DNA from 2 places in the Herbaspirillum hiltneri N3 genome. Region 1 is predicted to be linked to the other one. Evidence: predicted binding sites of a transcription regulator. Region 1 holds the regulator's gene; the other holds the start of a gene.
What was found. The regulator FliA, encoded in region 1, starts transcription of late flagellar genes. The targets are predictions, from matches to a motif close to CTAAAGTTTNNNNNNNNNNNGCCGNTA.
Positions count from the first base shown of each region.

Region 2: a site for FliA is predicted at 1,314-1,340, ahead of F506_RS03230 (DUF5610 domain-containing protein). Genes of this name have one in related genera too.

Region 1 is NZ_CP011409.1:2,249,938-2,253,356, forward strand. Features, by position in the region: gene flhF (flagellar biosynthesis protein FlhF) at 1-679, shown strand, start outside; gene F506_RS10195 (MinD/ParA family ATP-binding protein) at 714-1,511, shown strand; gene F506_RS10200 (RNA polymerase sigma factor FliA) at 1,567-2,301, shown strand; gene F506_RS10205 (flagellar motor protein) at 2,283-3,029, shown strand; gene motD (flagellar motor protein MotD) at 3,053-3,419, shown strand, end outside.
Region 2 is NZ_CP011409.1:723,513-726,931, reverse strand. Features, by position in the region: gene F506_RS03235 (ABC transporter substrate-binding protein) at 1-1,138, shown strand, start outside; gene F506_RS03230 (DUF5610 domain-containing protein) at 1,403-2,131, shown strand; gene F506_RS03225 (Tex family protein) at 2,273-3,419, opposite strand, start outside.

The sequences.
Region 1 (3,419 bases):
GCTGGTCGGCCCGACCGGTGTTGGCAAAACGACCACGACCGCGAAACTGGCGGCGCGTTGCGTGATGCGCCACGGCCCGGGCAAGCTGGCGTTGATCACCACCGACGGCTACCGTATCGGCGGCTACGAACAACTGCGCATTTACGGCAAGATTCTCGGCGTGATGGTGCACTCGGTGAAAGATGAATCCGATTTGCGTATCGCCCTCGACGAACTGCGCGGCAAACATACTGTCCTAATCGATACCGCCGGCATGGGCCAGCGCGACCAGATGGTGGCCGAACAGGCTGCGATGCTGTCCGGCGCAGGCACCGACATCAAGCGCCTGTTGTGCCTCAATGCAACGGCCACCGGCGGCACGCTCAATGAAGTCGTGAGCGCGTATTCGGGCGACGGCCTGGCGGGTTGCATCATTACCAAGCTCGACGAAGCAGCCACCATCGGTAATGTGCTCGATGTTGTCATCCGTCAGAAACTGAATCTGTATTACGTCGCAAACGGTCAGCGCGTGCCGGAAGATTTGCATGTTGCCAACAGGTTGTATCTGGCCGACCGCGCCTTTAAACTGAAGCGTGAAACTGCGCCGTTCGAATTCCAGGATGCCGAGTTGCCGGTCGTGGTCGGGCCGACGGCCACGGCCATGAATGACAAAAGCCTGCGGGAGGTGATCCTTGGCTAGCTATGACGTTGATCAAGCGGAAGGACTGCGACGGATGCTGGAGCGTCCGACGCCGCGCGTATTCACTTTCTTCTCGGTTCTGCCCGACGAGGAAAAAGGCGCGATGCTGATCAATCTGGCTGCCTCTCTTGCCGCCGCCGACCACAACGCATTGTTGGTCGACGCTTGCATGACGCCTTCGGTGATCTTGTCGCGTTTCGGCGGTGTCGCCGTGGCGACGCTGCTCGATGTTGCACGCCAGGAGCGGCAACTGGACGAAGCGGTGCGCATGGTGCCGGAAGGTTTTGCGCTGGCGCGGCTGTCGCGCAAGAACGTCTCGGCTTCCACGCATCCGCAAGCCTCCCGGCTGGCGCAGATTTTTGACGGACTGACGGAAGAGTCCGACATCACCCTCATCAACGGTGAACTGAACGACGACGAACTGTTGCCGGTGCCGGCCATGGAAATGGGCGAAATCGTGGTGCACATGTCGACCAGCCCGACCTCGATCAAGGCGGCGTACGTCTTGCTCAAGGGCCTCAGCGACAAGCTCGGCCGCCGTCCTTTCAACCTCCTCGTGAGCGGTGGTTCGGACGCGGATGCACAGATGGTGTATGCCAACATGGCGCAGGCCGCCAATCGTTACCTGGCGGCGCAATTGCATTTCATGGGTTCTATCCCGGCCGACGAACACATCCGTCGCGCATCGGGGCAGGGCCGCACCGTGCTGGAAGCATTTCCATTGGCGGGTGCGACGCTGGCATTCAAGCGCCTGGCGGATCAGTTTTCGTTATCCAATCTCACCAAGGGCACGTACGGTATGGCGACCGATGGAGCAAGTCTCGGAGTATGACGCGCCTTGCATTGCATGATAGTTCGCACTCACCATTATTGACGAGATGAGTTCTATGTATAACGTCAAAGGAAAGACGGCCAAGAACGGTTTGCTCGAGCTGCATGCGGCGCTTGTGAAAAAGCTGGCGCATCAGATGAAGGCAAAGCTTCCGCCCAGCGTGGAAGTGGACGACTTGATTCAGGCAGGCATGATCGGTCTGCTTGATGCCGTCAATCGCTATGAGGAAACGCACGGCGCACAGTTTGAAACCTATGCCGTGCAGCGTATCCGCGGCGCCATGCTGGACGAATTGCGCAGCAGCGACTGGCTGCCGCGCAGCATCCGCCAGAACACCCGCAAGATCGAAGAGGCCATCCATGTCCTGCTGCAGCAGCTCGGCCGTCCGCCGCAGGAGACCGAAGTCGCCACGCAGCTCAAGATGAGCCTGCTGGAATACCAGGACATGCTGACCGAATGCGGCGGCCATCAACTGATTTACTACGAAGATTTCCATGACGCCGACGGCGGCCACGAGCATTTCCTCGATCGCTACCAGACCAGCGATACCGATGACCCTTTGCAGAACCTGATCAACGGCGGTTTCCGCGAGGCCGTCATCGATTCGATCAAGGCCTTGCCCGAGCGTGAAAAGATTCTGATGGGCCTGTACTACGAACAGGAAATGAACTTGAAGGAAATCGGCGCCGTCATGGGCGTCTCCGAGTCGCGGGTTTGCCAGCTGCACAGCCAGGCCATCGCCCGCATGCGCTCGACCTTGAGGGAGCAGGCGTGGACTGGAGTAGCGTAGGAGGCTTACTGCTGGCGTTGGGTGGCATCTTGCTGGGCTTGCTGCTCGAAGGCGGTCATCCCGGTTCGATCCTGCAGCCGACCGCTTTCCTGATCGTCTTCGCCGGCACCGTCGGCGCGGTGCTGCTGCAAACCAGGCTCGACAACTTCGTTCACGGCGTCAAGCTGCTGTCCTGGGTATTTTCTCCACCGCTTCACAATCACCGCACACTGATCGACAACATCACGGTGTGGAGCGGCATCTCGCGGCGCGAAGGTCTGCTGCATCTTGAAGAACACATGAACGACAGCACCGATCCCTTCGTCAAGAAAGGCTTGCGCCTGCTGATCGACGGCATTACGCCGGCGAAGCTGCTCGAGATCCTTGACGTCGACACTACCGCGTACGAAACCCGCCAGCGCCAGGCGCTCAAGATCTGGGAAGCCGCCGGCGGCTATTCGCCCACGATCGGTATCCTCGGCGCGGTGCTCGGGCTGATCCACGTGATGGAAAATCTGTCGGATCCCGCCAAGCTGGGCGGCGGCATCGCGGTGGCATTCGTGGCGACGATTTATGGGGTCGGCCTGGCCAACCTGTTCTTCCTGCCGGTGGCCAACAAACTCAAGGACTTGCTGGCGGCGGAAGTGAACCGGCGCGAGATGGTGGCCGACAGTCTGTTCGGTATCGCCAGCGGCGATAACCCGCGCGTGATCCAGGAGCGCGCCGAGTCGTATTTCCCTGCTTCATGATCGACTGACATCACCTGTTCATCATGGCCCGAAAAAAACATGTAGAAGAGCACGAGAACCACGAACGTTGGCTGGTTTCGTATGCCGACTTCATTACGCTGCTGTTCGCTTTTTTTGTGGTCATGTACGCCATTTCCCAAGTCAACGAAGGCAAATACAAGATCCTCGCCGATTCGCTGGTCAACGCCTTCGGCAAAGAGCCGGTCTCGACCGCGCCGATCATAGTGCAGGCCGGGGGACAGGGCGCGCAGCAATCCGCTGCGCCCAAGATCACGTTGCAGAAGCCGCGCAGCAACGAAGCGCTGCGCCGTGAAAAAGAGCGCATGACTGACATGGCGCGCGACATCATGCAAGTGCTGGCGCCGCTGGTGCAAGAGGGCAAGGTGCGCG
Region 2 (3,419 bases), 1.5 Mb from region 1:
GGCGCGGCACGCCGTCGCGCTGGCAATATTCTTTATGTGCAGCGGCGCCCACGGCCAGCACAACCCGGTCGAACAGCCGGCCGAGTCCAGCAACGACATCGTCGTCGGCCAGTCCGCCGATCTGAGTGGGCCTTATGCCAAGATTACGCGCCAATTCATCACCGGCGCCAATGTCTATTTCGCGCAGCTCAACAGCCGTGGCGGCATCGGCGGACGCCGCATCCGGTTGCTAACGCTAGACGACCAGAACGATCCCGTCCAGGCCGTCAGAAACACGCATCAATTACTGGACGAACACAAGGCCATCGCCTTGTTCGGCTATATCGGCGCGCAAACCACTGCAGCCGTGCTGCCGCTGCTCAATGAACGCAAGGTGCCGTATTTTGCGCCGGTGACGGGTTCCCGGATCGTGTATACCGCCTTCAACCGGCATGTCTTCACGATTCGCGCGAGCTATGCCAACGAATACGATTATTTGTTTTCGCGCTTTTCCCAGATAGGACTGAAACGCATGGCAATCTTCAACGATGCCACGGGACAGCCTTACAACGCAATGATGAAAGGCAAGATCAGCGATGCCAGCGCACAGCTGGTCGCCTTGGAGAGCATCCTGGGACAGGATGTCGAGAAGATCGCCGACAAGCTTCTGGCAAGCCGGCCGGACGTCGTGCTCATCATGAGCATTTCACAGAACGTCAACAGCGCCTTGATACGAAGCCTGCGCACCAAGGGTTATCTCGGTTATTTCTATTGCGCTTCGCTGGTGTGCAGCCCGCTGTTGACCAGCGATCTGGAAGAGGCCGCCAGCGGCCTGATCATTTCACAGATCGTCCCGCATCCGTGGAAGGCGCGCACACCCATCGTGCACGAATACCAGAAGGCTATGCGCACCGCCAGGGTGACGCAATTCAGTTACCTTGGGCTCGAAGGATATATCGCAGCCAAAGTGCTGGCCGAAGGCCTGAGCCGCGCCAGCAGCAAGCTTACGCACGAGAAATTGATTGTCGCTCTGGAAACTGTCAATGATAAAACGTACGACAATGCCGGCTATCAGATCAATTTTTCGCCCTCCAGCCATCAGGGATCGACCTATGTAGATGTCGTCACGGTAGATCGGACCGGCACCGTGCAGCCTTAGATAATTTCATTCGACGCAACTCGAAAGACACTATTGTGAGCCTTACCGGCTGAGACGCACGATAGCTGCAAAATCGCCTTTCTAGATAACAACAATTCAGACAATTTCAGTGAAAACGATACGTATTGTCTCGAATCTGTTCATAAATTCTTACAAACTAAGTTGGCATTGTGACCTTCAGATTTCGGTCAGCATGCCGTAAGTTGAGGATGGACTGCCTTTTCCCCTCCTTCTCGCGTGCGGTCCTTGTACAGGAGACCTGCCATGGCTATCAGCACCAACACACTCAATACCACCACCACGCCGGCTGCCAGCCAGCCCGCAACGACTGACGACACCACCAAGGCGGACAGCGCCGGCGGCACGCAAGAGACCAAGCTAACCCCGGCCATCGCCAAGCAGCAATTGAATGCTGCCATCCTGCAATCGTCGCTGGAAGTCTCGCTGTCGTCGCAGAATGATCCGCTGTCACTGGTCTACAAGTCGGCGATCGAAAACCTCAACGACATTCTGAAACCCGAACTCGGCGACAACGCCATCCAGAACGCCGCTTCGCAGGACAACAGCCCGGAAGCCACCGCCGGCCGCATCCTGTCGTTCATCAAGAGCGCCTTCGGCCTGTTCAGCCAGAACACCCAGACCGGTAGTACCGACGGCACCGATGGCGCCGACGGTGCCAGTGACGCTGACAACACCAAGCGGGACGCCAACATCGACAAGTTCATGAGCCTGATCCAGAAGGGTGTCGACCAGGGTTTCGACGAAGCACGCGGCATCCTGTCCAGCCTCAAGGTCCTCAACGGCGACATTGCCAGCAACATCGACAAGACCTACGAAATCCTCAAGAAAGGCATCGCCGATTTCGTTGCTTCCCTGAAGAACCCGACGACCGATGACGGTTCCGCACCGGCCGACGGCAGCTCGAGCACCACCACCAGCGTTTCGGTGTCGGTCTCGATCACTGCAAGCCGCACCACGGTCACCAACTCCTGATTCCACCACCGGTATCGGAGTAGCGCCCTGCAGCAATGCAGGCAAAAAAAAGACGCGGCATGCCGCGTCTTTTTTTGTCCGTCCCTCTTTTCAAGCCGCTTCCCTGCCGGCGCACTGCGCCGCCAGGAAACGACTTTTGCGTCAGCCCTTGAGCTTGGCGAACGCCGCCGCCATAGCGTTGTTCGCCGGCGCCGCTTGACGCGACTGCTGGCCCTGATGCTGCGACAGGCGACGCGCATCGTTGCGATCGCCGCGTTGTTCCGGCTTGCTACCGGCGGCGGGAGCGCTGTCCGACAGGCGCATGGTCAGGGCAATGCGCTTGCGCTTCTCGTCAACTTCCAGCACCTTGACCTTGACCACCTGGCCGGCCTTGACGACGGTGTGCGGATCCTTGACGAAGGTGTTGGACAGGGCCGAGATATGCACCAGACCGTCCTGATGCACGCCGATGTCGACGAAGGCGCCGAAGGCGGCGACGTTGGTCACCACGCCTTCGAGGATCATGTCGGGACGCAAGTCCTTGATCTCTTCCACGCCGTCCTTGAAGGTCGCAGTAGTGAACTCGGGACGCGGATCGCGGCCCGGCTTTTCCAGTTCCTTGAGGATGTCGGTGACGGTCGGCACGCCGAATTTTTCATCGGCGTATTTGGCCGGGCTCAGCGATTTCAGCAAGGCGCTTTCACCCAGCACGCCCTTCAAATCCTTCTTGATGTCAGCCAGGATCTTTTGCACCAGCGGATACGACTCCGGGTGCACTGCCGATGCATCGAGGGGGTTTTCACCATTCATCACGCGCAGAAAACCGGCTGCCTGTTCGAAGGTCTTGTCGCCCAGGCGCGGCACGTCGCGCAAACCGGCGCGCGAGGTGAACATGCCCTTCATGTCGCGATACGACACGATGCTTTGCGCGACGCTGGCGTTGAGGCCGGACACGCGCGCCAGCAGCGGCGCGGAAGCGGTGTTGACGTCGACGCCGACGGCATTCACGCAATCCTCGACGACGGCGTCGAGCGAACGCGCCAGTTGCGACTGGCCGACGTCATGCTGGTACTGACCGACGCCGATCGACTTCGGATCGATCTTGACCAGCTCGGCCAACGGATCCTGCAGGCGGCGCGCAATCGACACTGCACCGCGGATCGATACGTCGAGATCGGGCAATTCCTTCGAGGCGAATTCGGACGCCGAATACACCGAGGCGCCGGCTTCCGACACGACGATCTTGGTCAGTTTCAGTTCCGGACGCATCTTGATCAACTCTTGCGCCAGCTTGTCGGTCTCGCGCGAG